DNA from 2 places in the Cupriavidus sp. GW822-FHT03E04 genome. Region 2 is predicted to be linked to the other one. Evidence: predicted binding sites of a transcription regulator. Region 2 holds the regulator's gene; the other holds the start of a gene.
What was found. The regulator sigma-54, encoded in region 2, starts transcription at its own class of promoters, with help from an activator protein. The targets are predictions, from matches to a motif close to TGGCANGNAANCTGCTTT.
Positions count from the first base shown of each region.

Region 1: AC1RQC_RS03875 (pilin) is a predicted target of sigma-54. The motif match lies at 2,520-2,537, and genes of this name have one in related genera.

Region 1 is NZ_JBXANI010000002.1:396,303-400,699, reverse strand. It holds gene AC1RQC_RS03880 (PglL family O-oligosaccharyltransferase) at 1-1,860, opposite strand, end outside; gene AC1RQC_RS03875 (pilin) at 1,964-2,431, opposite strand; gene AC1RQC_RS03870 (TerC family protein) at 2,837-3,532, opposite strand; gene sucD (succinate--CoA ligase subunit alpha) at 3,839-4,397, opposite strand, start outside.
Region 2 is NZ_JBXANI010000016.1:161,313-165,709, forward strand. It holds gene hprK (HPr(Ser) kinase/phosphatase) at 1-3, opposite strand, end outside; gene ptsN (PTS IIA-like nitrogen regulatory protein PtsN) at 39-494, opposite strand; gene hpf (ribosome hibernation-promoting factor, HPF/YfiA family) at 879-1,229, opposite strand; gene AC1RQC_RS23915 (RNA polymerase factor sigma-54) at 1,279-2,754, opposite strand; gene lptB (LPS export ABC transporter ATP-binding protein) at 2,890-3,675, opposite strand; gene lptA (lipopolysaccharide transport periplasmic protein LptA) at 3,722-4,366, opposite strand.

The DNA of each region.
Region 1 (4,397 bases), on a different contig from region 2:
GCGTTTAGCGCGCAGCTGCACCCAGTCGCAGAAATCCCGCGGCCGCGCCGCCGCGTCGACTTCGGCGCAGGCGCGGGCAAGTTCCGCGAACTGGTTAGCCTCATCCCCCGCAAAGTAAAAGCGCAGGCGCTCCAGCCACGCCCGGGCCTGCACCGGGTCGCCGGTCAGCGCCATCAGCCAGGCGGTGCGCGAGATCAGCGTCGGGGTCGGCAACAGGTGCACCGCGGCGATATGGGCGCCAAGCAACTGCGCCGCGTTCTCCGGCGTGATCTTGGCCTCTTCGATCGCGTCCGACGCGGCAGCCTGCCGAAACCAGAAGTTCGGCATCGGCAATGCGGCCCGGCGCTCGGCACGGGCGTACTCGCGCGCCTCCGCACGGCGGTAGTCCTGCCACATTGTCGTCAGGATGGCCGCCGCCACGCCGGCGAATGCCAGGCCCGCCAGCACGGTAAACCCGCGCGGCATGCGCAAGCGGCCGAACCCCGATGGTTCCAGCCAGCCCAGCATGAAGCAGAACGGCAGCACGAAATACAAGTAGTGCAGCGGGTACTCCAGCATCGAATGCGCGCACAGCATCGCCAGCCAGGTCAGCACCAGCCCCGCCTGCGCGCGCTCGCGCGCATCCCCGCGCCACAAGCGCTGGCGCGCCACGCGCCATAGCCACGCCAGCAGGCTCAGGAACACGCCCGCCGCGCCGATCACGCCCATCTTGGCCAGCATATCCAGCACGGCATTGTGCGCATGCAGCGACATCTCGACTTTCACGCCCACCTGCGCGAGCTGCTGGAACTGCGCCCAGCCATACTCACCCCATCCCACCCCAAGCCATGGGTGGGCGCGGAACATCGCCCACGCGTGCGTCCACATCGCGGCGCGCCACGAGAGCTGGTCGCCCCCCCGCATCTGCGCCACGGTATCGAAGAGGCGCCAGTCCATCGCCTGTCCAGCGCTCTTGATCGCCGGCTGCAAGACCAGCAGCAAAACCACCATGGCCACCGCGGCAAACGCCAGCCCGGCGGGACGCCGCATGGGGTTGCGCCCGGCGTGGCCGGCGCGCTGCGTGGCGCCGGCGAACCCGCCCGGGTCGCCCGGACCGCCAAACGCCGCCCCGCCCCGCGCCATCCAGGCAGCCACCAGCGCATAAACCGCGGCCAGCCCCACATGCAACACACCCGTGCGCGAGCCGGACAGCACGATCCCGCTCACCAACAGCACCGCCGCCGCCAGCCAGGCCGGCACCCGCAACCACCCGCGCGCCGCCAGCCAGACAGCCGCCGCCAGCGCGATACCTTGCACCGTAGCCTGGTGGTTCGGCTGGTTCAGGTTGCCCCACAGACGGCGGTTATCGTCGTAAAAGTAAGTGGACACCATCCCCAGCGTGTCCGGCTCCAGGCCAAACACCTGCACCCATTGCGCCAGCGTGCCCAGCAGCCCGGCCACCAGCCAGGCGATGGCCAACACATCCACCATCGCCTGCCGCTCCACGGACGACGCGGCACGGCCCTGGCGCCACGCAGCCCACATCACCGCGGCGCCCAGCGCCAGCGAGAGCTCAGTCAGCAACCGGCTGCCCGACACATCAGCCATGCCGGTCAGCGTCTGCGTGATGCCGGTGGCGATCAGCCAGAGGGGAAAGAGGACGATCCAGGGGAACTGGGCGGGAGCGGCCTGGTAGGCCGTGCTCCTGCCTTGCCGCTGTGCCAAGGCGCCCAGCACGATGACGGCGAGCGCAAACAGCAATGCCGAAGTCCATTCGCCATAGAACGTGGCAAGCGGAAGCGTGTGCCGGGAGACCAGCAGCGGTAGCGTGACCGCTACGGCGAGGAAGCTGAGAGGGATGGCTGACCGGGAGGGCAGCATGCGGGGTGCCTTGTTATGCCTTGTGGGCAGAAGGCGGATGATAGCTTGGGGAGTGGGGAAAAAAAAAGCGCCCGAAGGCGCTTTTTCTGAATTTGCCGTTCGGTTAAATCCCGGTCTGTCCCTTAGTACAACCAGCGGCCGTAGCTGAAGCCCAGGTCACGGCGGAAGCAGTGATGGAAGGCGTAAACGTTACTACGCAGCCGCCAACTTGAGCCGAGCCAGTAAGCGTGATCACCCCCGCAGCGTATGCCACGGGAGTAGCTGCTGCCTCATACTTGGGAGCAGGCAGCGCAGTGAAGCCGACTCCAGTATTAGCAGCGCTCAGCGCAGCAAACGAGTCGCACGGTGCGCCGATCACCGCTGCGGGAGCCATTGCATTTTGCTGAACGCACTCTGCAATAGCCTGCTTCATCCCTGCAATTGACGTAACATTTTCAGTCCAGCGAGCACGAGTCACATAATCCTGATACTGCGGAATAGCAATCGCCGCCAAGATACCGATAATCGCAACCACGATCATCAGTTCGATCAGCGTGAAGCCCTTCTGGACTCGGCGGCCCAGTTTTTTCATTTGTTGCACCCGTTGTTGCATGATTGACCCCTCGAAGGAATTTTGGATACAAATCGAAACATCTTGTTTCATGTGATGCTGTACGTTCTTAGCACTTAGCGTGCCAGCGCCGCCAAGTCTTGATGTCTCGTCGGCGAGTGACAATTTTCGCCACTTCAGGCCCTTCCGGGTGTTGATCCCGCGCAAATTTTGTCACTAAGTATGACGCGGCGGGTCAGTAAGCCTACGTTTTGGCTTAAGTCAGTCTGAAACCACACTGAAATCACCGCCGAATCCGCTAAGTGGCCTGCGCTACGGCCCAAAAACAAAACGGGCGGCTCCCGGGCCACCCGTCTGTCCGGCAGTGCCCCAACGAACGGGGCACCACCTCATCTACAAACCCGTCCCAGGACGGGTCACAGCCCATCAGGCCGTCTGTGGCGCTCGCCTGCTCAGCAGCTTGCCAACCACCACCACCAGCGCGGCGCCGATCACGCCGAACACCAGGTGGGCATGCGGCACGTGCATCTCGAACCATGCTGCGTCCACCGGGTCGCTGACCAGCATTTCACCGGCCAGGTAGCCCAGCAGCGCGGCGCCCAGCACGATGATGATGGGGAAGCGGTCCATGACCTTGAGCAGGATGGTGCTGCCGAACACGATCAGGGGGATCGACAGGCCCAGGCCCAGGATCAGCAGCATCAGCTGGCTGCCTTCCGGCCCCTTCTGCGCTGCGGCGGCCACGGCCACCACGTTGTCGAGCGACATCACCAGGTCGGCGATCAGGATGGTGCGGATCGCGGCCCAGATGTTGTCCTTGGCCGAGTGGCCTTCTTCGTCGTCATCGCCGGTGAGCAGTTGCACGCCGATGTAGACCAGCAGGATGGCGCCGACGATCTTCAGGTACGGCAGGCTCAGCAGCTTGACCGCGGCAACCGTGAGCACCACCCGCATGATGATGGCGGCGGCGCTGCCCCAGAAGATGGCCTTCTTCTGCTGGGCGGGCGGGAGGTTGCGGGAGGCCAGCGCGATCACCACGGCGTTGTCGCCGGATAGCACGATGTTGGTCAGGATGATGGATCCCAACGCAATCCAGAAAGCGGTGGAGGACAGCAGTTCCACGGTAAAGCTCCTCGAGTTTCTTAAATTATGATTCGAACGCCACATTGCGTCACCAACAACTGTGCCGCATGCGGAATTTCGGATGTCTGAGTCTTCAGACATGAAGATTTACCGTATCAAGCTTTCGATTCGGTTTCAATCGGCATGTCGCGCACCTTGGGAGATACCCTAGGTAACGGTACTCCAGAATGACATGCCCCCGCACGGAGGCGGGGGCATGGAGAGCCGGTGTGCGGTCGCAGTCACGCGAGCGCTCCGGCTCCGGCAAGCTTTCCCGCCCGGAGGCGGGAGGCTGCAGACCGGTATTTACAGGATCGACTTGAGCAGGCGAGCCATTTCCGACGGGTTCTTGGTGACCTTGATACCGCAGGCTTCCATGATTTCCAGCTTGGCTTGCGCCGTGTCGGCACCGCCCGAGATCAGCGCGCCGGCGTGGCCCATGCGCTTGCCCGGAGGCGCGGTCACGCCAGCGATGAAGCCAACCACCGGCTTCTTCATGTTTTCCTTGATCCAGTAAGCCGCGTTGGCTTCGTCCGGACCACCGATTTCGCCGATCATGACCACGGCGTCCGTTTCGGGATCGTCGTTGAACATCTTCATGATGTCGATGTGCTTCAGGCCGTTGATGGGGTCGCCACCAATGCCGACTGCCGACGACTGGCCCATGCCCAGCGCGGTCAGCTGACCGACTGCTTCATAGGTCAGCGTGCCCGAGCGCGACACCACGCCGATGCGGCCCTTGCGGTGGATGTGGCCCGGCATGATGCCGATCTTGATTTCGTCAGGCGTGATCAGGCCCGGGCAGTTCGGTCCCAGCAACAGGGTCTTCTTGTTGCCCTTGGCCATCTTGTCCTTGAGCTCCATC
Region 2 (4,397 bases):
CATTCGGGTGCTTTCAGGGACGGGCTTTCAGTGCCGGATCAAGGGTGCCATTGCGTCAGCAACTGGTGCACGTCGTCGGGGGTGGGCAGGGTAGCCAGTCCTTCGCGCATCTCGCGGTCGGACAGCAACTGGGCGATCTCGGAGAGAATTTCCAGATGCTGCTGGGTGGCCTGTTCGGGCACCAGCAGGAAGATCAGCAGCGCGACCGGCTTGCCGTCGGGCGACTCGAAGGGGATCGGCTCGGCCAGGCGCATGAAGGCGGCCAGTGGCTGCTTCAGTCCCTTGATGCGGCCGTGGGGGATCGCAACCCCCGCGCCCAGGCCGGTGGACCCGAGCGACTCGCGGGCGAACAGGTTGTCGGTCACGGTCGCGCGCGCTACGCCATGGTTGTTCTCGAAGAGGAGCCCGGCCTGTTCGAACACGCGCTTCTTGCTGGTGACGCTGACGTCGAGGTTGATGTTGCCGGGTGGCAGCAATTTAGCCAAACGATTCATGTGGAATGCGCAGGGTTTTCTAGTAAGCAGGCCCGGGGCCAGGAGGCGTCCCACCGGGCGGAAAGAGGTAAAAAAACCAAGGCCCGAGGTTTCCACCGGGTGTCCCCCCATGCCGGTGTCGGGCGTCTGGCCATTATAGAGCAGGCCCGCTTCCGCTTTGTGCATTGCAATAGCCGATGCGCTCAAGCGGTGCTGCATGCACCGGAATGGCTAGGCCGGTCAACCATGTATTGCACAGCATACACTGGTACATATGCGTTGCGGAATCCCCTGTGTGGCCCGATCGGGTAGGCTGCAACGAAAAAGCCGCGCTCTGGGCGCGGCTTGATTCCATTTTTCAAGGGACTGACACCGACGGCCCGGTATGTGGGCCGCCAGGCACGGTCATTGCTGCATCTGCGATGCGGCCATCTGATACTTGACCGCTTCACGGTCGTGGCTCTGCACGCGATCCTTGTGGCGAATCACCTGCCGGTCGAGCTTGTCGACCAGTGCGTCGATAGCGGCATACAGGTCTTCATGATGCGCTTCGACAAAGATGTCCTTGCCCTTGAGATGTAGATTGATTTCCGCGTACTGCCGCCGGTCCTTTTCTTTTGTATTGTCGACAGAGAGCAGCACACTTACGCCAATGACTTGATCGAAATGCCTGACGATACGCTCCAGTTTCGTTTCCACGTACTCACGCAGAGGGGGCGTGATGTCCAAGTGGTGTCCACTGATCTTGAAGTTCATAGCGTTTCTCCTTCTGAAAGAGCTGCATCAGGCAGGCGATGCAGCTCGGCTACAAAGTCTTACGGAGATTGACCGCGGGAATCTTGAGCGCTTCGCGGTATTTGGCAACGGTACGCCGTGCTACCACAAAGCCTTGCTCGCCGAGCAATTCGGCAATCCGGCTATCGGACAAGGGGTTCCTAGCGTCTTCGGCTCCTATCAATTGCTTGATCAACGCACGGATTGCCGTTGATGAGGCCGCGCCGCCGGTTTCTGTGGATACGTGAGAGCCAAAAAAATACTTCAGCTCGAAAGTCCCCATCGGCGTTGCCATGTATTTATTGGTAGTCACCCGAGAGATGGTGGACTCGTGTAAACCCAGTGTATCGGCAATCTCCCGCAAAACCAAGGGGCGCATCGCAATTTCACCGTGGGTGAAGAAGTTCTTTTGACGTTCGACAATGGCTTGTGCGACGCGCAATATCGTGTCGAACCTTTGCTGGATATTCTTGATCAACCAGCGTGCTTCCTGCAGCTTTTGCTGCAGTCCGGCCGCGCCTGCATCGCCTTTTGCACCGCGCAAAATCTGCGCGTACATGTCGTTGATGCGTAGCCGCGGCATCACATCCGGGTTGAGGTGGGCGATCCATCCGCCGCTCAATTTTCGAACAAAAACATCAGGCACCACGAAGTCCGCTTCTGGCCGGCTGTAGGCATGGCCGGGATAGGGCGCGAGCGAGCGGATCAGTTCATGTGCGGCCTTGAGTTCCGGTTCGTCCACTTGCAGCGCCTTTTTAAGGCGCGTGTAATCGCGCACCGCCAGCAGCTCGAGGTGGTTGGTGACGATGCTCAGCGCCAGTTCGCGCTGCGGATGCTTGAGCCTGCGCAATTGCAGCGCCAGGCACTCGGCGGCGTTGCGTGCCCCGACGCCCGGCGGATCGAAGCTCTGCAGCAGCGTGAGCACAGCCTGGATCTCGTCGACCTCGAACTCGAGCTCCTCCGGCAGCTCGCTGCAGATTTCCTCGAGCGTGGTGCTCAGGTAGCCGTCATCGTCCAGGGACTCGACCAGGAAGATAGCCAGCCCTTTGTCGCGCAGGGAAATCTTGAGCGGCGCCAGCTGTTCCATGAGGTGTTCACGCAGCGTGGGCTCGGCGTCGCGCAGCTGCATCGGGGTTTTTTCGTCGTCTTCGCCTTGCGGGCGGCGGGCGAAGTCGTCCAGGCTCCAGTCGCTGCCGTAATCCTCATTGCTGTCAGAGTAGCTGTCGTCGGCTTCGGGCGCGCCATCGGGGCGGTTCTCGCTGGTGCCCTGGCCATCGGCGGGCGCTGGCGCGGGCGCGCTCTGCAGGTTCACCGAGCCGTCCGAAGACACGCGCAACGGGCTGTCCAGCCAGTCGTTCTCACGCTCGAGCAAGGGGTTCTCGGTCAGCGCCTGTTCCACTTCCTGCTGCAGTTCAAGCGTGGACAGTTGCAGCAGCCGGATCGACTGCTGGAGTTGCGGCGTAAGCGCGAGATGCTGCGAGAGGCGGAGCTGTAGCGACGGTTTCATGCGACCTATTTTATGCCCAACTTCCGTACTGATGGAACGGAAATTGCTATCGCTGGTGTCGCTATGATCGTTTGAAGGATAAAAGGCGACACCGAAGCCGCCCGGGGGGCGATGCGCGGCAGGCGCCGCGCGCCCTTACATGCGGAAGTTCTCGCCCAGGTAGACCTTGCGCACCGACTCGTTGGCGATGATGTCCTCAGGCTGCCCGGACGCCAGCACCGCGCCTTCGCTGATGATGTAGGCGTGGTCGCAGATGCCTAGCGTCTCGCGCACGTTGTGGTCGGTGATCAGCACGCCGATATTGCGTGCCTTGAGGAAGCTGACGATGCGCTGGATTTCGCCAACCGCGATCGGGTCGACGCCGGCGAAGGGCTCGTCGAGCAGGATGAAGCGCGGCGCGGAGGCCAGCGCGCGGGCGATTTCCACGCGGCGGCGCTCGCCGCCGGACAGCGACAGCGCCGGGTTGTCGCGCAGGTGGGCAATCTGCAGGTCATCCAGCAGGGTGTCCAGCCGGCGCTCGATCTCGGCCTTGCCCAGGGGTTTGCCATCGTTGAGCTGCAGCTCCAGCACTGCGCGGATGTTTTCCTGCACATTGAGCTTGCGGAACACGGAGGCTTCCTGCGGCAGGTAGGACAGGCCCATGCGTGCTCGCTCATGGATGGCCAGGCCGCTGATGTGTTTGTCGTCGAGCACGATATCGCCTTCGTCCAGCGCCACCAGCCCCACGATCATGTAGAACGACGTGGTCTTGCCCGCGCCGTTGGGGCCCAGCAAGCCGACCACCTCGCCGCTCTTCACGTCGAGCGACACGTCCTTGACCACGGTGCGCGAGCCGTAGCGCTTCTTCAGGTGGCGCACGACCAGCGTGCTGCTGTCCTTCAGGGTGGCGGGCTGGGACGGTGCGGTTTGGGTAGCGGTCATGAAGGTGAAGTCAGAATCCGTGGATCAGGGACGTGGCGGCGTCAGGTCAGGGGTTGACGGGGGCAGTTGCCGGCTTGAGCGGCAGCGGATTGGCTGCGGCACCGCTGGCGGGCTGCTCCTGGCGGGGCGACAGCACGGCGCGCACGCGGCCCGACGGGCTGCCCGCGGTCGCGTTCTCGGCGCCGCCGCTGGCCGTGTAGAACTCGTTGCGGCTGTCATAGGTGATCACCGCGCCGCGGATCTCGTCGACCAGCTTGGCGCCGGCCAGGCGGGCCATGCGGGCGCGCCCGATCAGCTTGGACAACTCCTGCTTGCCGTCATATTCGATGCGGTCGCCCCAGCCATCGATGTACTCGTCGACGTTGTCGCGCTTCTGGCGGATATAGGCTTGCTTGCCGCCCTTGGAGGTCGCGACCGCGTACTGGTAGCCCTCGGGATCGGTACGGACTTCGGCTGCGTCGGATTTGAGCACCATGGTGCCCTTGGTCAGCACCACGTTGCCAGTCAGTACATAGACCTGCTTGACGTCATCGTAGCTGGCATTGTCGGCCTCCAGGACCAGCGGCTTTTCGCGGTCGGCCTTTTCGGCGCTGGCGGGCGCGGCCAGCGTGAGGCCCAGGACGGCGGCCAGCGTCAGCAAAGCGGCCGTGCTGCGGCGCAGACAGGACGAAGTCGTCGGGAATGGATTCATGTTGGCGTGATGGCGGTTGACGCGGGCGGTT